4 regions of the Branchiibius cervicis genome follow, and region 4 is predicted to be linked to each of the others. Evidence: riboswitches for the same ligand, from Rfam matches in the RefSeq annotation. Region 4 holds a riboswitch; each other region holds the start of a gene.

Region 1 (5,723 bases), 900 kb from region 4:
AGTGGACCGGCTGTTCCTGGGTCACCCGCAGTCGCGGCAACTGGACCAGACCGTCCAGCAACTGGCCGATCGCCCAAGCGCCAGGAGCGACCACCACCTGATCCACAACGTACGCCGAGTCATCCGTTTCCAGCGAAACCCGCCCGTCGGTGCGCACCAGCAGGCGGCGCACCGGCGTGCGGAAATGAAGCGTCGCACCCCGTCGGGCAGCCGCCGACTGCAACGCGGCCACCGCACCGTCGGCATGCAAGCGTCCCGCATCCGGATGGTGCAGGGCCGCGGTGTCGACCCGCAAGCCCGGCCACCGATCGGCCACATCCGCCGCGGACCAGTACTCCGTCCGTTGTCCAGCCGCACGCAACGCTGCGTGCAGGGGCTCGAGAGCAGCGGGCGGTCCATGGTCGATCCCCCGGTCAACTCCAACAGCGGGGCGGACACCTCCTCCTCGAGCACTCGCCACTCCAGCAACGCGCGCACGGCCAACGCGACGTACGTCGGGTGGGGATAGGCCAGCCGGAAGATCCGCGACGAACCATGTGAACTCCCACGATCGTGCCCGGCCTCGTATTGCTCGAAAACCTCGACGTCGTAACCGGCGCGCGTCAGGTGCCAGGCGGCCGAAGACCCCGCCACCCCGGCACCGACGATGCCGATCCGGCCTCGGGTCACGAGTTGTCCAGAGGCAGACCGGGCGGGTTGATCTGCGAGGTCTTCACCGCCTCGTTGGACAGGTTCCATACCTTCAGCCAGGTGGCGTACGTGCCGTCCTCGATGAGGTGGTTGATGGCTGCGGCCAGCGGTTTGGCCAGGCCGGAGTCCTTCTTCGTGGTGGCGGCAATCAGACCCTGCAGGCTGGAGCCGGCCCCGGAGAAGGTGCCCGCGATGCGCACCGCGTTCGGTGTGGACTGCGTCTGTCGCACCTGGTAGGCGGCGCCCGGATTGGGGCCGAAGTAGGCGTCGATCTTGCCGGCCGCCAGTGCCACGAACGTGTCGTTGTTGCTCGGGAAGTACTTCACCTGAAGATCCTTGCCCTCACCCTGCAGCTTCTTCTTCCACTCCAACAGGATCCGCTCCTGGTTGGTACCCGAGCCGACGGCAACCGTTTTGCCGGCAAGGCTCTGGTAGTCGGAGAAGTTCCACGAATCGGTCTTCGGCACCACGAACGCCAGGTTGTCCTGGCGATAGCTGGCGAAGTCGTACTTGCGCTTGCGCTCTTCGGTGTCGGTGATGTTGGAGACACCGACCTCGGTCTTACCGCTGTCGATCCCGACGAAGAGGTTCTCCCAGGTGGAGTTCTTGATGTCCGGCTCGAGCCCGAACACGGCGGCGACCAGACGGCCCAGGTCCGGCTCCGAACCGGTGAGCGTCTGCTGGTCGTCGCCGACGAAGGCCAACGGTGGGAACCCGGCCGGTAGTGCGCCGATGCCGATGACCAGCTTTCCGCCGTCCAGGACGCCCTGAGGCAGGGTGTTTCGAATCGCGTCAACCTGAGCCACCGTTACTTTCGCCGGTACGGCCGCTCCGTTGGAGTGCTGGCCCAGGGTGAGTTCGGTCTTGCCGTCTTTGCTCCTGGACTCAGCGGCGTCGGAGGAGGAGCAGGCCGTGGCGAAGCTCGCGAGGCCAAGGGCAGCGGCGCCACCGACGACCCCGCGCAGCAGGGTGCGGCGATCGGGCTGGGAACGATAGGTCATGACGTTTCCTTTCGGGAATGGTTCGTGGACCGGCCTGTTGACGACAGGGCCGGGTGAGACTGCGCTGCGGAATTGCTAGAGGACCGCGGACAAGAAGGCGCGGGTCCGCTCATGCGCCGGGTTGTCCAGTACCTCGACCGGTGGCCCCTGCTCCAAGAGGACCCCCTGGTCGAGGAAGACGATGCGGTCCGCGACTTCACGGGCGAAACCGATTTCGTGCGTGACGATCACCAGGGTGCGACCGCTGCGCGCGAGATCCTGATCACCGCGAGCACCTCACCGACCAGCTCCGGATCCAGAGCCGAGGTGGGCTCGTCGAAGAGGATCACGCCCGGATCGAGAGCTAGCGCCCGGGCAATCGCGACCCGCTGTTGCTGACCTCCGGACAGTTGCCGTGGGTAGGCATCTTCCTTCTGCGCCAAACCGACCTGGGCGAGGAGTTCGGCAGCTCGCCGCCGAGCTGTCGGCCCATCCGTGTGACCGGTGGCGACGGGTGCCGCGGCGACGTTCTCCAGCACCGTCAGGTGCGGGAAGAGATTGAAGGACTGGAAGACGAAGCCGATCTGTGCACGTTGCTTCAGGATCTCGCGCTCACTGAGTTCCTTCAGATCAGAACCGTGTTCGCGGACGCCAATGAGCTCGTCGCCGACCTGCACATAGCCCAGGTCCGGCTTCTCGAGGTGGTTGATCGTACGCAGCAACGTCGACTTTCCGGATCCCGACGGGCCGATGATCACGACGACCTCGCCCGGCCGCACGGTCAACTGCACGTCGTCGAGAACGGCGTTGTCGGCGTACCTCTTGGTCACGTTGTGGACGTGGATTGCGGCGGAGGTGACCGGCGCGGCGCTCATGCCGTCACCTGCTTGCGACCGATGACGGCGCGCAGCCGTTGCAGCGGCGTCGGCGGCAACGTCCGCACTGCCCCGCGGGCGTAGTGCCGCTCGACGTAGAACTGCACCACGGACAGAGCACTGGTGAGGATCACATACCAGACGGTTGCTACCAGCAGCAGCGGGATGATGTCGCCGGGATAGGTGCTGCCCAGCGTCTGCACCTGCCCGAAGAGGTCGAGTAGCGAGACGTAGAAGACCAGCGAGCTCGCTTTGATGAGCCCGATCAACTGATTGACGAAGTTCGGCACGATCGAGCGAAGCGCCTGCGGCAGAACGATTCTGCGGAACTGGTACCTCTTGGGCAGACCCAGCGCGGCAGCCGCCTCGTGCTGGCCCTGGTCGACCGACAGGATGCCGGCGCGCACGACCTCCGAGCCGTAGGCGGCTTCCGCCAGGGACAGACCGATGATCGCCAACGCGATGTCGGTGGCCAGCCGCGATTCGTCGAAGCGGACGAACTCCGGCCCGAAGGGCACCCCGAGACTGATGGTCTTGTACAGAGCGCCGAAGTTGACCAGGAACAGCAGGATCACGATCAACGGGATCGACCGGAACAACCAGGTGTAGGCCCAACTGGCCGCCCGCAGCAACGGATTGCTGGACAGACGAGCGACTGCCAGAACGAGCGCTCCGATGAAACCAAGCACCGCCGCTGCGGCCGTCACTTTCAACGTGATCCAAAGTCCCTGCAGGACAACGGGTCTGGTGAACCAGTAGCCGAAACGATCCCATTGGAAGAACGGGTTGGTGATCAGCGCGTTGATCGCCATCGCTGCCAGGACGGCGACACCGGCGGCGGCCACCCAGCGCCACGGGTGCCGTTGCGGGATGACCCTGCGGGCAGTGCGGTCAGCAGAGGGGTCCGAAGCAACGTCGGCAACCTGCTCGACTGCGGCTTGTGCATAACCGGGAGGTGAGGACATGGACGACTCCAACGAGTTCGAAGGCCACGACGTGAGCCGACGACCTTCGTGACGCGGCCGAGGCTGCGTCACTGCGCTTGCCCGCGCGGGTTCGCTAACGGGCCGGGCTTTCACCTGGAGCACCCCACCGCGGAACGAGGGTTGCTGGTCGACCAGCCAGGGCTTGTCATCGACGCTCAATGCCTACCGGGAGAGTAGACATTGTTTCAGTGACCCGTCAACTCCACGTGCCGACGCCGTGCGGGATGATCGATCCGTGAGCGACTACGAAACCCTGGACTACAGCGTCGTGGACGGGATCTGCACGCTGACCCTCAACCGGCCCGAGCAACTGAACTCCTTCACCGTGACCATGGCGAACGAGTTGGTCGACGCCTTCACCCGCGCCAGCACGGACGACGACACCCGCGTCGTCGTGGTCACCGGCGCCGGGCGGGCCTTCTGCGCCGGTATGGATCTGACCAAGGAGGGCAACGTCTTCGGCCTCACGCCGGGGCTGGCGCCGACGGTGCAGGACCTGACCGAGCGCCTTGACGACCCCGAGATCTTCGAGGGTGTGCGCGATACCGGCGGGCGCGTTTCCCTGGCCATCTACGCCTGCACCAAGCCGGTGATCGCCGCGATCAACGGCGCCGCCGTGGGCATCGGGGCGACCATGACGCTGCCGATGGACATCCGCCTGGCCTCGACCAAAGCCCGGATCGGCTTCGTCTTCGGGCGCCTGGGCATCGTGCCCGAGGCCACCTCGTCGTGGTTCCTGCCGCGCATCGTGGGCATCTCCCGCGCCCTGGAATGGACGTACGCCGCGGACATCCTCTCCCCGACGAGGCCCTGGCGGGTGGCTTGGTCCGCTCACTGCACGAGCCTGACGAACTGTTGCCCGCGGCGTACGAACTGGCCCGCAAATTCATCGACGGTCGCTCGGCGGTCGGTATCGCGTTGACCCGGCAGATGATGTACCGCAACAGCGCCCAGCCGCACCCGATGGAAGCGCACCGGATCGACTCGCTGGCGATGTACTACACCAGCTTCGCCGACGGCCAGGAGGGCGTGCGAGCGTTCCTGGAGAAGCGCGACACCGAGTTCACCGGGCGCACGTCCAGCGACATGCCGCCGTTCTATCCCTGGCAGGAATGAGCCGGCCGGGCTAACGGCGTCGCGCGCGGAAGAAGTCGGTCAGGAGCTGGGCACATTCGTCCCGCCGGACCCCGCCGAGCGAGTCCACGCGGTGCGGGGATGGGTTCTGCTCGATGACATCCCAGGCGCTCCCGCACGCACCGGCCTTGGGATCCCAGGCGCCGAAGACGATGTGCGCGATCCGCGACTGCATGATCGCGCCCGCGCACATCAGACACGGCTCCAACGTGACCGCGATGGTGCAGTCGTCGAGGCGGTAATGGCCGAGGGTCGCCGCGGCCGCCCGGATGGCGACGATTTCGGCGTGCGCCAGCGGATCGGCGTCGGCGACACGGCGATTCGGACCGGCCCCGATGAGCCGACCGTGTGCGTCGACGATGACTGCGCCCACCGGCACGTCATCGGTGGGGAGGGCGACGCGCGCCTGGTCCAGAGCCAGACCCAGCCACTCGGCGTACGGCGACGAATCCACGGCTAAAGTCTCAGGCATGCGCGTCCTTGTCGCCAATCACCCACTGATCGCCCACAAACTGACCTACCTGCGCGACAAGGAGACCGACAGTCCCACCTTCCGCCGGCTCGCGGACGAGCTGGTCACGCTGCTGGCGTACGAGGCCACCCGCGAGGTGCGGGTCGAGCCCAAGGACATCGTGACTCCGGTCGCCCCGACGACCGGGATCAAGCTGAGCAACCCCAAGCCGCTGGTCGTGCCCGTGCTGCGCGCCGGTCTTGGCATGCTCGACGGCATGGTGCGGCTGCTCCCGTCGGCCGAAGTCGGGTTCCTGGGGATGCAGCGCGATGAGCAGACGCTGCAGGCCATCACCTACGCCAACCGGCTGCCCGATGTGCTGACCGGCCGACAGTGCTACGTCCTGGACCCCATGCTGGCGACCGGCGGGACCCTGGCGATGGCGATCCGCTACCTCGCCGAGCGCGGCGCCGACGACATCACCGCCGTCACGTTGCTGTCGGCGCCCGAGGGTATCGAGGCCGTGGCCGACGAGCTGGCGGATCTGACCATCCCGATCACCCTGGTGACCGGCGCCGTGGACGAACGCCTCAACGAGCACGGCTAC
Region 2 (5,723 bases), 2.5 Mb from region 4:
CTCCAGGATCTCCCGCTGGTGGACGTCGATCTGCACGGTCTGCCAGGCGTGGCCCTGGAGGCGCAACTCGAGCCCGCACCGGACACGGCACCGACCGCAGTCCTTCTCCCGGCCTTGGATCCGACCCCGATGGGCTGGAAGCACCGCGACTGGTTCCTCGGGCTCGACCGGGACCTGGTCTTCGACCGCAACGGCAACCTCGGTCCGACGGTGTGGTGGGACGGGCAGCTGATCGGTGCCTGGGCCGTGGGCCCGGACGGCCAGTTGCGCACGGCGGTCCCGGGTGACTACGGCGCCGAGGCGCGGGTCGCTGTCGACGAGGCGGCGGCAGACCTCGGCAGCCGCATGGAGGGTGCCGTGGTCCGGCCGGTCTTCCCGACCCCGCTCGAACGGTCGCTGCGGGGCTGACCCGTTCGGCCGCGTGCACGAGCACGGCTGAGTTCGCAGCCAGTCGGCGTACGCCGGTCATTCGGCGCCGGGGGCGGCTTCCACTTCCAGCACCGTCGCCGACGGTGCGGATCGTTCCCACAGCACCGCGCCCACACATGCGGTGAGGACCCAGCCGACGGCGATCGCGCCGCACCAGATGATGATCGCCATCGCGACGCCGATCGGTCCGAAACCGTTCCACCCCTCCAGCAGGGATGGCGCGAACAGCCGCTCCACCAGCGGCAGAATGACGCCGTCGATGGTCAGACCGGCGAAACCGGCCGTCACCAGGAACCGTGCGCCCCGGCCGCCCTCACGCACCAGAAGGGCAGGGGTCACCGTCCAGAACACCCAGAGCGGGATCAACGACACCAGATACAGCGGAATCGCCACGGAGAGTGGGTGATCACCACCGAACGCGACGACGTCGTGGATCGCGAGGGTGACCAGGTAGGCGACGAACCACAGCGTCCCGCGGCCCACGCGCTGCCAGAAGGTCAACGGCTCGCGGCGCCAAGCGGCCGCAAAGATTCCGGCCACCTGGGACGTCATCGGAATCCCCCACACCAGGAACCCGGCGAGACCGACCACGGTCCAGGACGAACGCAACGCATCGGCTGCACCGAACGCCTCGCGCACCGTTTGCCCGAGGGATCCGCTCAGCCCGAGCTGACGCTGGAAGAGCACGCCGACGCTGATGTTGGCGGCGAACCCGCTGAAGTATCCGAAGCCCAGGATGACCAACGGGAGGACTGTCGTGAACAGCGTGAGTGAGAGCAGGCCGGCCTGCGTGCCGCCGTCGATGTCCTGGAACCGGCGTACCACTGCCGGCACAAAGGCAGTCGCCCGTCGTTCCTGCAGCCGCTGGTATTGCGCACCCAATCCGAGGCGCTCTGCCGCCGCCCGCGCAGTGTCGTGCGATTCCTCATCCATGGCGTCACTGAACCTATCCGTACGCAGGCACCGATGGGCGTCGTCGCGGCCCGACCGGCGCCCGAGCGGGACTGGCACGATGGACTCATGAGGCCCTATGCGGAGCTCATCGCCGAGGCCGAGGCCGCCGACGTCGCCGGATGGGGATTCGAGTGGCTGGCCGGTCGGGCCACGGAGGAACGGCCCCCTGGGGGTACGCCCACCTGGTGGCCGGCCGGCTGGCGAAGGCGCGGCGCGCCCTGGACATCGACACCGGTGGCGGGGAGGTCATCGCTGAAGCCCCCGTGCTCCCTGCGGCCATGACGGTCACCGAGTCGTGGCCGCCCAACGCCGACCGGGCGCGGACGCGGCTGGCGGGACGCGGCGTCCGTGTGGTGCAGACCGATCCAGGTGCTCCGTTGCCGTTCGCGGATCGATCCTTCGATCTGGTCACCTCCCGGCACCCGGTGCAGCCGGACTGGACCGAGATCGGCCGGGTGTTGGAGCCGGAGGGGCACTACGTCGCACAGCACGTCGGTCCGGCGTCGGCGTTCGAGTTGATCGAGTACTTTCTCGGCGCGCAGCCCGAAGCACGCGCGGCGCGGGATCCGAGAACCGAAGCGGCAGAGGCGAGGAGCGCTGGGCTGACGGTCGTTGATCTGCGTACGGCGCGCTGCCGGATGGAGTTCTACGACGTGGGTGCCGTGGTGTGGACGCTACGCAAATGCGTGTGGTGGGTGCCGGATTTCACCGTGGAGCGTTACGACCTGCAGCTACGTGAACTGGATGCCCGGATGCGGCGGGGCGAGCCGTTCGTCGCGCACTCGACGAGGCATCTGATCGACGCCCGCCGCTAGCTACTCGGTCGCGGCTTCCGGCGCCGACCCGGCCAGCCGCTGCTGAACCCGCTGGTCTACCAACGCATCCAGCTTCTTCTGCGACAGGGCGCGATGCAGTGGCAGCCCCAGCCCGAGACCGATCAGCACCCCGGCACCGAGGGCGATCCCGCTGATGATCAGCATCTTGGGCCGCGGGTCGTGCAGCGTCTCCTTCGTGCCACCGCCCTGGTAGCGGGTCGCGATTTCCCAGACGACCTTCATGTCGACGCTGACCGCCATGAACAGCATCACGGCGCCGACGATGAGCGCGATCAGGCCGAGCGCCAGAAGGGTCAGCTTGAGCTTCTTCATAGGCAAACCGTATTGCACCCGAGCCGCTAAGAGCCTGAGATGAGTGGTCCGAACAGAAGTGGACAAGCCGACCGCACATCCCCTACTTTCAAAGTAGGCATTGAGCGTCAGCGACAAGCCCTGGCTGGCTGACCGGCAACCCTCCTACCGCGGTGGGGTGCTCCAGGTGAAAGCCCGGCCCGATCGGATCCCCGGCGGGCAAGCGTGAGAGCCACCCCGAGGGAGCAGCCATGAGCAACGCCGTCATCCACAGCACCGACTTCGCCTCCGAATGGCAGCGCTGGCACGACCACCACGAGCAGGTCCGGTCCGACCGGCACGGCTTCCTGGCGGTCACCGGTCTGCACTTCCTGACCGACCAACCCCAGCGATTCGAGCGGGCCCCCGGACAGTGGTGGGCAGACGACCGCGGCATCCACGTCCGTCTGGACGACGGCGAGGCGCTGACCAAGGACGGCGAGCGCCTCGAAGGTACCGTCGACTTCGGAGTCATCCCCGAACGTGCCGGTGTGACAGTGGGATTCGGCGACGGTGTCATCGAGATCGCCAAGCGCGGTGGCGAGGACATCATCCGTCCGCGGCACCCCGACCACGAGATCCTGACCGCGTACCAAGGCACACCCGCCTTCGCCCCCGACCCGTCCTGGGTCGTCGAAGGCCGCTACACGGCGTACGACGAGCCGGTCCCCACCACGGTCGGCGCCGCGGTCGACGGTCTGCAACACGTCTACGACGCACCCGGCGAGATCCACTTCACCAAGGACGGGCAGGACCTGACCCTCGTGGCGTTCCCCGGGCACGGGGACGATCTGCTGGTGCTGCTGCGCGATGCGACCAGTGGGGTCAGCACGTACGCCGCGAACCGGGCCCTGTCGGTCCCCGCGCCGGACGCCGAGGGCCGGGTCACGCTCGACTTCAACCGCGCGATCAACCTGCCGTGCGCCTATACGCCGTACGCCACCTGTCCGCTCCCGCCGTCGCGCAACCGGTTGCCGATTGCGGTCGAGGCTGGCGAAAAGACGCCCGCCTGATCGCTTAGGCCGGGGGGATGTCCACCTGCGACCACCAACGCACCGCAGTGCGCTCCAACGGAGCCAGGCCGGTCTCCTGGGACAGTTCCTCCAGGCCCGGGTGGGCCGACATCCCTGCGGCATAGAGCAGTCGTCGCCGCTCGACGTTGGGCGCGCGCATCTCCGCACCCAGGTCGATGTCGGGCGGGAATGCGCGGTTGTGTGCCAACGGCACCAGCAATCTGGCCCGCTGGTCCGGATCGGCCTGTCGGTAGGTGTCGCCGAGGGAACCCGCGTCGTAGCGCTGGCAGGAGTTCAGTGTCACCTGGGCGCCGGGCAGATCCTGGTCGTGATGCTCCAGATGGTGCGACAGCGCGTCGGCGAACGGGCTGGAGGCCAGCACGATCGCACCCGTCAGGGGTGAGATCTCATCCGACAAGGCTTCGCGCAACCGGTAGATGAGCCCCTCGACCAGGGTGGCCGGCCGGTGCGGGCGCGTCTGCTCGAGCAGTTTCTCCGCGATGCGATCGCACCGGGCCCGCAGCACCCGGGTCTCCTCGGGGCTGCGGTCGGCCGCCGACCGCGCGGCGCGGTGCTCGAGCAGATCTCGTCGGGCCCGGTCCCCCAGCCGGGCCAGCAGGTGCGTCTGGGCGGGTCGCACCAGGAGGTTGAAGATCAACACCGCCGGCTCGTATCGCGACGATCCGGGTTGGCTGAGATCGGCAAGGAGTTGCTCGCCGAGACGGGCCCAGAAGGCCGGTGTGATCTGATCCTCGACGACCGCCAGTTCGATCGCTCCGCCGGCAAGGAGCAGCGCAACGCCCTCGAGCTTCTGGTAACTGTCCATCAGCACCTCGGCGGTGCGCGGATGGTGGGCCTTGGGCAACAGCTCCAAGGTGTCTCCGATGACGGAGTACCCGCAGGCCGAGAGGTGTTCCTCGATTGCATCGCCCACCAGGTCGCGGGTGAACTCGTCCTTGGCCAACCGGATCAGGGCCCGCATCCGGAACTGGTATGCCGACCCGAGGGATACGGTCATCTCGGTCATCAGCCGGGAGATCAGGGCCTGGGTGTCGGCGCTGCGCAACACCAGTCCGCCGGCCGGTGCGGTCAGCAGGTGGCTGAGGCGGTGCCAGTCGGGGCCGTTGAGGCCGCTGTCCACCCGATCCAGCAGCGACCGGCGCTGCATCCGATCGATGTGCACCACCGCGCTGTCCTCCAGGTGCGCACCGATGATCCCCGGTGCCAGGCCGAGCACCTGCTCGAAGGCGGACACGATCTCCAGCGTGACCGGTACCGCGCCGTTCTCGTAGCGCGACAGCGTCGTGTACGAAAGGTCTTTGGCGACGCCGGGGTAGCTGCGCATCAGCGGGGCGATGGTGCGTTGGGTACGTAGATCCGGATTCGGCGCACAATGCCGCCAGACGCGCATCAGCCACGGCACTGGCGCGTAGGTCGCGGGAACGTAGGCCATAGGGGAACCATAGAAAGGCATTGTTGATCGGGCAGCCCACTTGCACAGGTCCGTTTTGAATGCAACAAATTGCGCTCGACGCACCGTGTCAGCCCACGGTGCGAACATATGTTCGTGTCCAATGGCGGTTCGTGGCAGACGCAGGGGTCCATCCTGCACGCCGATCTCGACGCCTTCTTCGCCTCGGTCGAGCAACGCGACGACCCCTCGTTGCGCGGCCGACCGGTCATCGTCGGCGGGGGCATCGCGATGGCGGCCAGCTATGAGGCCAAGGCGTGCGGTGTGCGCGCAGCCATGCCCGAGCGGGTCTGGCGCCCGTTGTGCCCGGACGCGATCGTCGTACCCGCCCGGTTGTCGGCCTATTCGCAGGCCAGTAAGGACGTCTTCGCCGTCCTGCGCGACATCACCCCGGTGGTCGAGCCGCTGTCGATCGACGAAGCGTTCCTCGACGTCGACGGGCTGCGGCGAAGCTACCGCTGCCCGCAAGAGGTCGCCGTCCGGGTCCGGGAGCAGGTGCGCAGCAGCGTGGGTTTGCCGATCTCGGTCGGGGTGGCCCGCACCAAGTTCCTGGCCAAGATCGCGAGCGCGCATTGCAAACCCGACGGGCTGCTCGTGGTGCCCGCCGACGAGGCCGGCTTCCTTCACCCGCTGCCCATCGAAAGGCTTTGGGGCGTAGGCAAAGTCACCGCCGAGAAGCTGCGTTCGCGG
Region 3 (5,723 bases), 2.1 Mb from region 4:
CCCGCGGTGCCGACCGCTTGGGTGGTGCCGAGGGTGATGACGTCGGACTTCTGAACCGTCTGAGGCAGCAGCTTGCGGGCAGCGTCGTCGACCTTGACCGCGCTGACCAGGTCAGCGGTGGGCTGGGTCGCCGTGGTGGCCGCCTCACCGGCGGAGGAGCAGCCGGCGAGGCCAAGAGCGAGTACGGCGAGGGCCGGGATAAGGGGGCGTGTGGACATAGTGGTGGTTCCTTTCGAGGGGGCGGATCAGGTTTGGTAGGCGTTGCACCTGTTGCGCAGGCACAGCGGTGCAACGACCGCCAAACCGTGGGAGAGAGTCGTGAGTGCGGGTACGGCGGGGGAGGGCTAGAGCACCGCGGAGAGGAAGGCCCGGGTCCCCGGATCCTGCGGATCATCGAGAACCTGTGCAGGAGAACCTTTTTCGGCAATGTGACCGCCGTCGAGGAAGACCACGGTGTCGGCCACCTCGCGGGCGAAGGCCATCTCGTGGGTCACGATGATCATCGTCATGCCATCCGCTGCAAGGTCGCGGATCACCGCGAGGACCTCGCCGACCAGTTCCGGGTCGAGAGCGCTGGTGGGCTCATCGAAGAGCAGCAGCCGCGGGCGCATCGCGAGCGCGCGAGCGATGGCGACCCGCTGCTGCTGACCGCCGGACAGTTGGGACGGGTAGGAATTCTCACGACCGGCGAGGCCTACCCGCGCGAGCAGCTCGGACGCCGTACGCGAGGCATCGGTGCGTGACACGCCGCGCACGGCCACTGGCGCCTCGATGAGGTTCTCCAGCACGGTCAGGTGCCCGAAGAGATTGAACTGCTGGAAGACCATCCCAAGGTCGGCGCGCTGACGGGTGATCTCCCGCTGGTGCCGCTCGACCAGCCGGCCGCGGTGCTCGCGGTAGCCGATGATCCGGCCGTCGATCTCGACGTAGCCACTGTCCGGCTTCTCCAGGTGGTTGATGCAGCGCAGCAGGGTCGACTTGCCCGATCCCGAGCGGCCGATCAGCACGGTGACCTCGCCGGTGTGCACGTCCAGATCGACGTCCTCCAGCACGGTCTGGAGTCCGAAGGCCTTGCGCAGGCCACGGATTCGCAGCAGGGGCTCGCCCACTTCGCGCAGCCGCTCAGTCCTCGCAACGGCGGTCATGCGCCCACTCCCGCGTCGATGCGAGCACCCTTGCTGCGGTAGGGCAGCAGCGGCAGGCCCGCGCGCACCACCTGGCGCAGCGTTCGCACGTCGCGGCGGTGGCTGCGGTTGTAGTGCCGCTCGACGACGTACTGGAGCACCGACAACGCGGTGGTGATGATGACGTACCAGAGCGTTGCGACGATGAGCAGCGGGACGACCTGGAAGTTGTCGTTGTAGATCAACTGCGCCGAGTAGAGCAGGTCCTGCACCGCGATGATGCTGACGATGGCCGTGGCCTTCACCATGCCGTTGGCGAGGTTGCCGCTGGCCGGGATGATGGCCGGCATCGCTTGGGGCAGCACGATCCGCCGGAAGATCCGGCGGCGGGACAGGCCCAGTGCCTCGGCAGCCTCGGTCTGGCCGCGGTCGACCGACAGCAACCCACCCCGCACGACCTCGGCGGAGAAGGCCGCCACGTCGAGAGTGAGAGCTATGAACGCGGCGATGATCCCCGAGAACAGGTTGGCGGTCTGCACTGACGCGAACTCCGGGCCGAACGGGATGCCGATCGACAACCGTGGGTAGAGCGAGGCGAGTTGGAACCAGAAGAGCACCTGGACGAGGGCCGGCACCGACCGCACGATCCAGACGAAGGTGAAACTCACGCTGCGCAGGATCGGGTTGCTGGACAGGCGCATCGCGGCCAGGGCGATCCCGAAGAGGTACCCGACGACGAACACCGACGCCGAGAGCGCCAGCGTCAGGCCGAGCCCGCGCAGGATGGAGGGCGCGGTGAAGTACTGCGCGACGATGCCCCACTGGAACCGTTGGTTGGTGATCAATGTGTTGACGAACATCGCCACGAGGACGAGGACCGCCGCGGCCGCCAACCAGCGACCGGGTCTCGGTGCGGAGACAAGGCGCGCGGTGCGTAACGGGTCGTCGGCCGCGGCGGGGAGGTCTGCGCCGCGTCGGCCGAAGCCCGGGCGTCGAGCAGGGTCATTGTGTGAATAACCTTCCAGATCAATCGCATTCGGCACTCAGCCGCTGCGATGGCATGCGCTTGTGGGCCGGGTTGGCTCACCGGGTCGTCACCTGGGGCACCCCACCGCTGCGGAGGGTTGCCGGTCAGCAAGCCAGGGCTTGTCGCTGACGCTCATAACCGAAAGTGAGGTTAGGCCAAACATCCCGGCATGGCAAATGCCTACTGATCCGATGGGTGTTAGCGGGGACGATTAAACTGACCGCAGAACCTTGCGTCGACGGAGGATGGCCGTGCAGATCTCGGCGAAAAGCGACTACGCCGTGCGTGCAGCTCTGGAGATGGCGGCCCGCGCACCCGATTTGCTGACGATCGACGCGATCGTCGAGGACCAGGGCATGCCGCGTAAGTTCGTCGAGGCCATCCTGGGCGATCTTCGCCGGGCCGGAATCGTGCGCACCCAACGGGGCTGCGCCGGGGGCTACACCCTGGCCCGACCCGCGTCCGAGATCGCGATCGGCGACATCCTGCGGGCCGTCGACGGTCCCCTCGCCGAGGTGCGGCCTGCGGCCGCATGAGACGACGTACGGCGGGGTGGCCGCCCACCTGCCCGACCTGTGGGTGGCCGTTCGGTCCAGCCTGCGACAGGTTCTGGACGAGGTATCGGTGCAGCAGTTGCTCACCGGCTCCCTGCCTGCGAAGGTGCGTCGGCTCAACGACGTCGAGGACGCCTGGCTGCCCCGCTGATTCGCGAGGCCCCGCGTGGCCTGGGATCTTCCAAACCTGCCCGGGGTGGAGTCAGGGTCCTAATTACCCACTTCCGGAGTAGGGATTAGACATCACGATTCGTTTGCTCTAGCCTCACTTTCGGTTATGAGCGTCAGCGACAAGCCCTGGCTTGCTGACCAGCAACCCTCCTGCGCGGTGGGGTGCTCCAGGTGATGACCCGGCATCTCCGACCGGAGGTGCAAGCGCGATGTGCACGGCGACTTCCGTTGCAATGCACCTGACGAGATGGGTAACCACCATGTCCGATCTCCATCTAGCCGTGGCCCTCGACGGCGCCGGCTGGCACCCCGCTGCATGGCGCGAGGCCGATGCCCGGCCGGGGGAGTTGTTCACCGCTCGGTACTGGACCGATCTGGTGCAGCAGGCTGAACGCGGTCTGCTGGACCTGGTGACGATCGAGGACGGTTTCAGTCAGCAGATCGATCACCACCAAGCCGCAGGCGACCGTACCGACCGGGTCCGCGGCCGCCTCGATGCGAATCTGGTCGCGGCACGGGTGGCGCCGACCACCTCCCGCATCGGGCTGTTGCCGACGGTGGTGGCGCCGCATACCGAGCCGTTCCATGTCTCCAAGGCCATCGCGACCTTGGATTTCGTCAGCACCGGGCGCGCCGGGGTACGGGTGCGTTCGAGCGTGAGTGCGGACGAATACGGCAATGTCGGACGTCGACCGGCGCCGGAACTTCCCAGCGAGGGTGTGCCTGCCTCCTTGACCCGCGCCCTCTTCGGCGAGGTCGAGGACTACATCGAGGTGTTGCGGCGCCTCTGGGACAGCTGGGAGGACGACGCGGAGATCCGTGACGTCGCCACCGGCCGGTTCGTGGACCGAGAGAAGTTGCACTACATCGACTTCGAGGGTGCGCAGTTCAGTGTGCGCGGACCCTCGATCACCCCGCGCCCGCCGCAGGGTCAGCCACTGGTCTCGTTGCTGGTGCACCAGAAGACCGGATACGAATTGCTCGCCCGCAGTGCGGATCTGGGGTTCGTCACCCCGACCGACGCTGCGGACGCGCACAACATCTCCACCGCGGTCCGCGCCGCCACGGCACAGGCCGGCCGGACCGCGGGGGAGGTCAACATCCTGGGTGATGTCGTCGTCTTCCTGGACGAGACGTACGCCGCCGCCTCCGCTCGCAAGGAGCGGCTCGACGTACGTGATGGGGATGAACTACGAAGTGACGCAACGATCTTCGTTGGTACGCCCGCAGAGTTGGCCGACCTGATCCTCGATTGGCACGCGGCCGGTCTGGACGGCGTACGCCTGCGGCCCGGTGCGCTGCCCCACGATCTGACCCAGATCACCGACGCGCTGGTGCCCGAGCTGCAGCGGCGCGGGGCATTCCGCAGGACGTACGACGCCACGACCTTGCGGGGGCACTTCGGCCTGACCCGGCCCGCCAACCGCTACGTGGCCTGAGAGGACGCACGATGACCAAGCAGATTCACCTGGCCGCACACTTTCCGGGCGTCAACAACACCACCGTGTGGAGCGACCCCGGCGCCGGCAGCCACATCGAATTCGACTCGTTCAAGCGTTTCGCGCAGATCGCCGAGCGGGGCAAGTTCGACTTCCTCTTCCTGGCTGAAGGGCTACGGCTGCGTGAGCAGAACGGCAAGATCTACGACCTGGACGTCGTCGGGCGGCCGGACACCTTCACCATCCTGGCCGCGCTCGCGGCCGTGACCGAACACCTCGGTCTGACTGGCACGATCAATTCGACCTTTAACGAGCCCTACGACGTGGCAAGGCAATTCGCCTCCTTGGACCACCTCTCCGGTGGCCGTGCGGCCTGGAATGTGGTGACTTCCTGGGATGCGTTCACCGGCGAGAACTTCCGCCGCGGGGGCTTCCTGCCTCAGGACCAGCGCTACGAGCGCGCCCGGACCTTTCTGCAGACCGCCACGGAGCTGTGGGATTCCTGGTCGCCGACGGACCTGCTGGCCAATCCCGACTCCGGGCAGTTCGTCGCCCGCCCCGACGCAGGCGCGTACGGTCATCATGACGACCACTTCGACATCAGCGGCCGCTTCAACGTGCCGTCCCCGCCCCAGGGTCGCCCGGTGATCTTCCAGGCCGGCGACTCCCACGACGGCCGGGAGTTCGCGGCCTCCTCCGCCGACGCCATCTTCAGCCGGCACGGGACCTTGGAGGACGGCAAGGCGTTCTACGAGGACGTCAAAGGCCGCCTGGCCAAGTACGGTCGCCGGCGAAGTGACTTGCTGATCCTGCCTGCCGCGACGTTCGTCCTGGGCGACACCGACGCCGAGGCGCAGGACAAGGCGCATGAGGTGCGTCGCCAACAGGTCAGCGGGCAGACGGCCATCCGGTTCCTGGAGCAGTTGTGGAACCGTGACTTGTCGCACTACGACCCGGATGGTCCTCTGCCACAGGAGGATCCGGATCTGGGCGAGCACACCATCGCGCGCGGCCGCGCTAGTGTGCGCCGGCATGACGACATCCTGGCCACTGCTCGAGCGTGGCGGGAGAAGGCCGAAGCGGAGCACCTGTCGATCCGCGAGTTGATCATCGAGGTCACCGCGCGGCAGAACTTCATCGGCTCGCCGCAGACGATCGCCGAGACCATCAACGACTACGTGCAGCAGGACGCCAGCGACGGTTTCATCCTGGTGCCGCACATCACCCCCGACGGCCTGGGTCCGTTCGTGGACCGGGTCGTGCCGCTGCTGCAGGAGCGTGGCGTCTTCCGCACCGACTACGAGAGCACGACGCTGCGCGACAACCTCGGCCTACGGCCGCAGACCGAGCAGGGCACGGTCGACGGAGTTGCGTCATGAGCACGCCCCTGTCCGTGCTCGATCTGGTG
Region 4 (5,723 bases):
GGCCACCCAGCCGTTCATCGAGTTGTAGCCGGTGGCGAAGACGACCAGGTCGGCGGGCAAGTGCGTGCCGTCCTCGAGCACGACGGCGTCCTTGCTGAGGTGATCGATCTGCCCGTGCACCAGCTTCACGTCGCCGTTCGCCACCAGATCGGCCGAACCGACGTCGATGTAATAACCGGAGCCGCGTCGCAGGTACTTCATGAACAGACCGGAGCCGTCCTCGCCCCAGTCGTGCCAGAAACCGGCGTTCTCCAACCGGTCGTAGAAGTCCTTGTCGACCTCGGCCATCTTCTCGTAGGCCGGGATCTGGAACTGGTGCATGATCCGGTACGGCAGCGACGCGAAGATCAGGTCGGCCTTCTCCGTGGTCACTCCGGCTTCGACCGCCCGCTCCGAATACAGGTCTCCGAGCCCGTATTCCATGAGTGACTCGCTCTTGACGATGTGCGTCGAGGAGCGCTGCACCATCGTCACGTCGGCGCCGTTCTCCCACAGTGCCCCGCAGATGTCGAAGGCGGAGTTGTTCGAGCCGATGACCACCGCCCGCTTGCCGGCGTAGGCGTCCGGACCCGGGTGCGCGCTGGAGTGGTGTACGTCGCCCTCGAAGACGTCGATTCCCTCGACCTCGGGCATCCGCGGCTTACCCGACATACCGGTCGCGAACACCAGTTGCGTCGGGCGCAACGTCACCGGCTGCCCGTCACGCTCAACCTCGACGGTCCACTCCCCGCGCTCGGCCGACCAGCTTGCCTTCTTGGCTTCGGTGTTGTTCCAGTACGGCACCTCCATGACCTTGACGTAGGACTCCAGCCAGTCGGCGATCTTGTCCTTGGGTGCGAAGACCGGCCAGTTGTCCGGGAACTTCAGGTACGGCAGGTGGTCGTACCAGACCGGGTCGTGCAGGCACAGCGACTTGTAGCGACCGCGCCACTGGTCACCGGGCCGGGGGTGCTTGTCGATGACCAGCGCCGGCACCTCCAACTGCCGCAACCGGGCGCCGAGGGCGATACCGCCCTGTCCGCCGCCGATGATCAGCACGTAGGGCTGGGTGGTCGAACCCAGCGACTCGGCCTCCTCCTGGCGACGCTCGGCCCAGCTCTTGCGATCGCGCGTGGCGCCGTGCTCAGCACCCTTGGGGCGCCGTACGCCGCGTGGTTCCTCGTGACCCTTGAGCTCCCGCAGGGCGGTGAGCAGCGTCCACGCCCTGTCCTCGCCCTCCTCCTCGGTCAGCCGGACCAGGCCCTGCCCGCGCCCGATCCCGGTCTCGAAGGTGAACCAGGCCGTCACGACACCGTCGTCCTCGGTGGCGGGCTCGCTGGTCCGGAACGTGCCCGGGTCGGTGCGGTCGAGCGTCTGGGTGAGCAGGTCGGTGACCCCGCTGCGACCCTCGACGGTCACGATGTTCCAGGTGAAGGACACGAGATCTCGCCAGTAGCTGTCGGTAGCGAAGAGCGCGGCCGCCGCCGCGATGTCCCGCTGGCGCAAGGCGGTCTCGAAAGAGTTCAACCAGGTCTCGGCGCGGGTTTGCGCATCGGTCGCCGTTGCGGCGGGCGAATCGGCAATCTGCGTCATGTGCTCTCAACTCCTCGATGTCGTACGGTGTGATCTACAGCACACCGCGCCGGGGTCCGGGGCGGAACCGTTGCACCACGTTGCATGCGGCGAAAGTGGGATGTGATGACCTCAGCGGCGGCGGTCGCACCCGGTGTCGATCTCGGGCTGCGCGCGCGGCAGTTGGTCCGCCTGCACGACGCCGTGATGTCCGGCTCCCGTTCGCTGGAGGAGCCCCGACCGGTCGTTGCTCGCTCCTGGGCCCGGATGAAGTCGCTGGGCCTGGATCCGGACCGGCCGCTGCACCGCGACATCCTGCCCATCGACCAGGTCGAGGCCCGGCGGGCCGAGAGCGCGCTGGCGCTGGTCGCCGACCGGATCCGCGCCGTGTTGACCAGGGTTGCTGACGCTTCCCTGTTCATCGTGGTCATCACCGACCGGGACGGCGTCATCTTGTGGCGGGAGGGGTCGCCGGCCATTCTGCGACAGGCGGATTCGCTGGGATTCGCGCTCGGCGCGCACTGGTCGGAGACCTACGTCGGCACCAACGCCATCGGCACCGCGCTGGCCGAGCAAGCGCCGGTCCAACTGTTCTCCGCCGAACACTTCGAGCACCGCCAGCACCCGTGGTACTGCACCGCGGCACCGGTCCACGATCCGCGGGACGGCTCATTGCTCGGAATCGTCGACGTGAGCGGTCCGGCGATGACCATGCACCCCGCGCTCGTCGCGCTGGTCGACAGTGCCGTGCAGCTGGCCCAGGGCGCGCTCTGGCAGCACCACGAGCAGCAGCTGCGACGCCTTCGGGAACGCGCCAGCCACCTGATCGCCACGGCCGGCAGCCCGCTGCTGCTGGTCGACGACCACGGTTGGGTGGCCCACCGCGAAGGAGTGAGTGTCCGCGACCGCATCGCGGCACCGCGGGCCGACCGGCCGCTGGCCGTCCCCGGCCTGGGCATGTGCCTGCCCGAGCGCGTGGGCGACGGATGGCTGGTGCGGCCGGCTCCCGAGCCGCGGCGACTGTCGGCCCGGCTCGGCCGCGACGACACGCTGCATCTGGCGGGCGGCGCCGAAGACCAGCCGTGGACCGTGCCGCTGAGCCGCCGCCACGCCCAGATCCTGCGCCTGCTGGCCGCCGCGCCGCGGGGCATGACCGCTGCGGCCTTGAGCACCCGGCTCTACGGCGACGGCGAGCACGAAGTGGCCGTCCGGGCCGAGATCAGCCGGTTACGACGCGCCGCGGGGGCGCTCGTCGAGGCAGCGCCGTACCGCATTGCGGACGGCATCGACGTGGTGTGCGACTGAACGCGCCTGCACTGCTACAGTTTTTGACCAGGTCAAGAGTCTCAGTCGTAAGCCCCGGCTGACTGAGCGGCAACCCTCCTCCGCGGTGGGGTGCTCCGGGTGACGACCCGGCCGGATCGCAACAGCGTGACGGCAAGCGCGGACCAGTCCTCCGCTCGCCACCTTCGGCGTGCTCGCTGGTCCCTTGGACCGACGAGGAGTATCGCCATGAGCACCGTCACGAGCATCACCTGTACGCCGAGCAACGGCTTCACCGAGCCGGCACCCGCCGCCACCCCCAGCCCCGAGCACCCCAGCGCTCGCCGGCTGAGCATCGTGACGGATCTACCGCGTCGCGGTCGCGGCAGTGTGACCGCGGCCGGCCTGCCCCGCACCGTGGCCCACGAGATCGGCGTACCCACGGTGCACCGCACGGTCGTGGACATCGCCAACTTCGACCACGGCGCGACCACCCCCGCATTGGTGGCCGTGACGCAGGCGGTGGACAAGGTCAACCCCACCTACGGCTCGGTGCACCGCGGCGCGGGTTACGCCAGCCGCCTCACGACCGGCTGGTTCGAGCAAGCCCGCGCCGAGGTCGGCCGGTTCGTCGGTGCCCGATCCGGTGATGAGGTGATCTTCACCCGCAACACCACTGACGCGTTGCGGCTGCTCGCTCACGCGTTGCCCCAGGACGCGCTGGTCTTCGCCTGGCAGTCCGCGCACCACGCGGCGCTGCTGCCCTGGCCGGCCGGGCGTACGACGTCGTTGCGGGTGCCACGCAGCACGGCCGACGCCGCCGACCTGCTGCGCACCGCACTGGCAGCCGCCGACCCCCGGGCGCCCAAGCTGGTGGTGCTCACCGGTGCGTGCAACGTCACCGGTGAGGTGTGGCCGGTGCGCGAACTATCCTCTGTTGCAGCCGAGTTCGGCGCCCGAGTGGTTGTCGACGGGGCGCAGCTGGTACCCCACCGAGCCGTGGACCTGGACGAGCTGGGCGCGGACTGGATCGCATTCTCCGGGCACAAGATGTACGCCCCCTTCGGCGCCGGAGCCCTCGTCGGTCGAGCCGACTGGTTGGACGTCGCCGAGCCGTACCTGCCTGCCGGCGGCGCCACGCACTCCGTGTCCGCCGACGGGATCTTGTGGCACAGCGGGCCTGCCCGCCACGAGGGGGAACCCCGAATGCCCTGGGCGCCATCGCCATGGCAGCTGCCTGCGCCACGCTGGCCGAGCACCGAGAAACCATCGAGCGGTACGAGGACGCCCTGGGCAGCCGACTGCGGGCGGGTCTGGCCCAGATCCCCGGGGTCACGATCGTTTCGGCGCTGGGGCAGGACCGTCCGAACGTCGGCGTCGTCACGTTCACCGTGGATGGGTGGGACAGTTCGCTTGTCTCACAAGTGCTTTCGGACGAGGACGGCATCGCCGTCCGCGACGGGCGCTTCTGTGCGCACCTGTTGTGCGACGCCGTGGTCGGACAGAACACCACTGCCGTGCGGGCCAGTCTCGGCCTGGCGACCACCGTGGATCACGTCGACCGGTTGATCGCCGGCGTACGTCGCCTGGTCACCTCCGGCTCGGCACTGCCCTACCGGCACGTGGCGGGTCAGGGGTGGGAAGCGGTCGGCGACCCGCGCGACCTGAGCCAGCCGCGTCCCTGGTAAGCACGCCTGCCGCGCTCCGTCCAGCAACGCTCCCTGGACTTTTGGATCTCTTTTCACCCGGCGAGGCCTCCGGCGGGTGAAACGCGATCCAAAAGTCCGGCAGGCAAACGTCTTGCCGCGTACCTCATTCGCGATATATCGTGACGTCGGTAACGCGATATATCGTGATGGGAGAGGTAGATGCAGGCCTGGGAGATCCGTGAGCCGCAAACGCTGGAGATCGGCGAGGAGAAACCGGCCACCGTCCGCACGGTGTCGGTGTCCATCGTCGGCGGTCAGGTGGACGTCGTCACCCACGGGGACGCGGACGGCGCCACGCTGGAAGTTCATGAGCTGCGCGGACGACCCCTGCAGGTCACCTGGGACGGCAACACCTTGAAGGTCACCCACCTCAAGGTCGAGGGCGAGAACATCTGGGAGACCCTCAAACGGCTCGGCTCGTCGTCGGCGCAGGACCGGGCACGCATCTCCATCGCGGTTCCCGAGGGCGTTACGGCCAAGATCAACACGGTTTCCGCCCAGGTGCTGGCCAGCGGGCTGACCCGCCCGGCCAAGATCAACACGGTCAGCGGCAGCGTCACGTTGGATCACATCACCGACGCGGTCGACGTCAACACGGTCTCGGGCACGGTCGAATTGCACGGGCTGGTCGGGTCGCTGAAGGCCAACGGCGTCTCCGGCAACATCACGGTGCATCGCAGCCAGGTGAACCCGGTGAAACTGAACACCGTCTCCGGTGACATCACCCTGGACCTGCTGAGCGCCAAGACCTCGATCTCCTCCACGGCGGTGTCCGGGGACGTCCTGGTGCGGGTGCCCGACGCGGACGGATTCGATGTCCAACTGAGCAGCCTCAGCGGTGCGGCGATCGTCGACGGACAACGCATCGGCAACCCGGGAAGCCGCGGCGGCGGCAGGCTGTCGGAGGGAAACCCCACGCTCAAGATCAAAGCCAGTTCCGTATCCGGTGATGTCGTCGTCATGCGCTCGACCCAGGCGGTCGAACAGTGACACCGGTCTTCCAGCACGGACAACTACGCCTCTACCTGCTGGCACTGCTCGACCAGGGTCCGCGGCACGGCTACGACATCATCCGTGACCTCGAGGAACGGTTCGGCGGGCTGTACACCCCGAGCGCCGGCACCGTCTATCCCCGCCTGGCCAAGCTGGAGGAAGAAGGTCTGGTTTCGCGGACCGACGACGGCCGCAAGGCGACGTACG

What was found. Region 4 has a riboswitch for S-adenosylmethionine ahead of ACFQBT_RS05810 (aminotransferase class V-fold PLP-dependent enzyme). Riboswitches for the same ligand answer to the same signal wherever they lie in the genome.
Region 1: it holds a riboswitch for S-adenosylmethionine, as region 4 does, so the genes downstream of both, ACFQBT_RS01145 (amino acid ABC transporter permease) here and ACFQBT_RS05810 (aminotransferase class V-fold PLP-dependent enzyme) in region 4, are expected to answer to the same signal.
Region 2: it holds a riboswitch for S-adenosylmethionine, as region 4 does, so the genes downstream of both, ACFQBT_RS18575 (DUF1684 domain-containing protein) here and ACFQBT_RS05810 (aminotransferase class V-fold PLP-dependent enzyme) in region 4, are expected to answer to the same signal.
Region 3: it holds a riboswitch for S-adenosylmethionine, as region 4 does, so the genes downstream of both, ACFQBT_RS16585 (LLM class flavin-dependent oxidoreductase) here and ACFQBT_RS05810 (aminotransferase class V-fold PLP-dependent enzyme) in region 4, are expected to answer to the same signal.

What each region holds. Positions count from the first base shown of each region.
Region 1 is NZ_JBHSWJ010000002.1:174,084-179,806, reverse strand. Features, by position in the region: gene ACFQBT_RS01165 (FAD-dependent oxidoreductase) at 1-460, opposite strand, end outside; partial or broken gene ACFQBT_RS01160 (FAD-dependent oxidoreductase) at 493-738, opposite strand; gene ACFQBT_RS01155 (ABC transporter substrate-binding protein) at 666-1,691, opposite strand; partial or broken gene ACFQBT_RS01150 (amino acid ABC transporter ATP-binding protein) at 1,767-2,545, opposite strand; gene ACFQBT_RS01145 (amino acid ABC transporter permease) at 2,542-3,510, opposite strand; SAM riboswitch class IV at 3,579-3,694, opposite strand; gene ACFQBT_RS01140 (enoyl-CoA hydratase-related protein) at 3,767-4,453, shown strand; gene ACFQBT_RS01135 (Clp protease/crotonase-like domain-containing protein) at 4,450-4,647, shown strand; gene tadA (tRNA adenosine(34) deaminase TadA) at 4,658-5,137, opposite strand; gene upp (uracil phosphoribosyltransferase) at 5,136-5,723, shown strand, end outside.
Region 2 is NZ_JBHSWJ010000002.1:3,583,577-3,589,299, forward strand. Features, by position in the region: gene ACFQBT_RS18555 (winged helix DNA-binding domain-containing protein) at 1-408, shown strand, start outside; gene ACFQBT_RS18560 (hypothetical protein) at 466-1,362, opposite strand; gene ACFQBT_RS18565 (class I SAM-dependent methyltransferase) at 1,569-2,198, shown strand; gene ACFQBT_RS18570 (hypothetical protein) at 2,199-2,531, opposite strand; SAM riboswitch class IV at 2,628-2,742, shown strand; gene ACFQBT_RS18575 (DUF1684 domain-containing protein) at 2,762-3,562, shown strand; gene ACFQBT_RS18580 (hypothetical protein) at 3,567-5,015, opposite strand; gene ACFQBT_RS18585 (Y-family DNA polymerase) at 5,124-5,723, shown strand, end outside.
Region 3 is NZ_JBHSWJ010000002.1:3,202,050-3,207,772, reverse strand. Features, by position in the region: gene ACFQBT_RS16610 (transporter substrate-binding domain-containing protein) at 1-218, opposite strand, end outside; gene ACFQBT_RS16605 (amino acid ABC transporter ATP-binding protein) at 345-1,145, opposite strand; gene ACFQBT_RS16600 (amino acid ABC transporter permease) at 1,142-1,984, opposite strand; SAM riboswitch class IV at 2,182-2,291, opposite strand; gene ACFQBT_RS16595 (RrF2 family transcriptional regulator) at 2,397-2,687, shown strand; gene ACFQBT_RS16590 (hypothetical protein) at 2,704-2,856, shown strand; SAM riboswitch class IV at 2,979-3,089, shown strand; gene ACFQBT_RS16585 (LLM class flavin-dependent oxidoreductase) at 3,137-4,315, shown strand; gene ACFQBT_RS16580 (NtaA/DmoA family FMN-dependent monooxygenase) at 4,327-5,694, shown strand; gene ACFQBT_RS16575 (LLM class flavin-dependent oxidoreductase) at 5,691-5,723, shown strand, end outside.
Region 4 is NZ_JBHSWJ010000002.1:1,072,967-1,078,689, reverse strand. Features, by position in the region: gene ACFQBT_RS05820 (flavin-containing monooxygenase) at 1-1,572, opposite strand, end outside; gene ACFQBT_RS05815 (GAF domain-containing protein) at 1,678-2,856, shown strand; SAM riboswitch class IV at 2,887-3,001, shown strand; partial or broken gene ACFQBT_RS05810 (aminotransferase class V-fold PLP-dependent enzyme) at 3,064-3,954, shown strand; partial or broken gene ACFQBT_RS05805 (aminotransferase class V-fold PLP-dependent enzyme) at 4,041-4,322, shown strand; gene ACFQBT_RS05800 (hypothetical protein) at 4,362-4,502, shown strand; gene ACFQBT_RS05795 (DUF4097 family beta strand repeat-containing protein) at 4,683-5,513, shown strand; gene ACFQBT_RS05790 (PadR family transcriptional regulator) at 5,510-5,723, shown strand, end outside.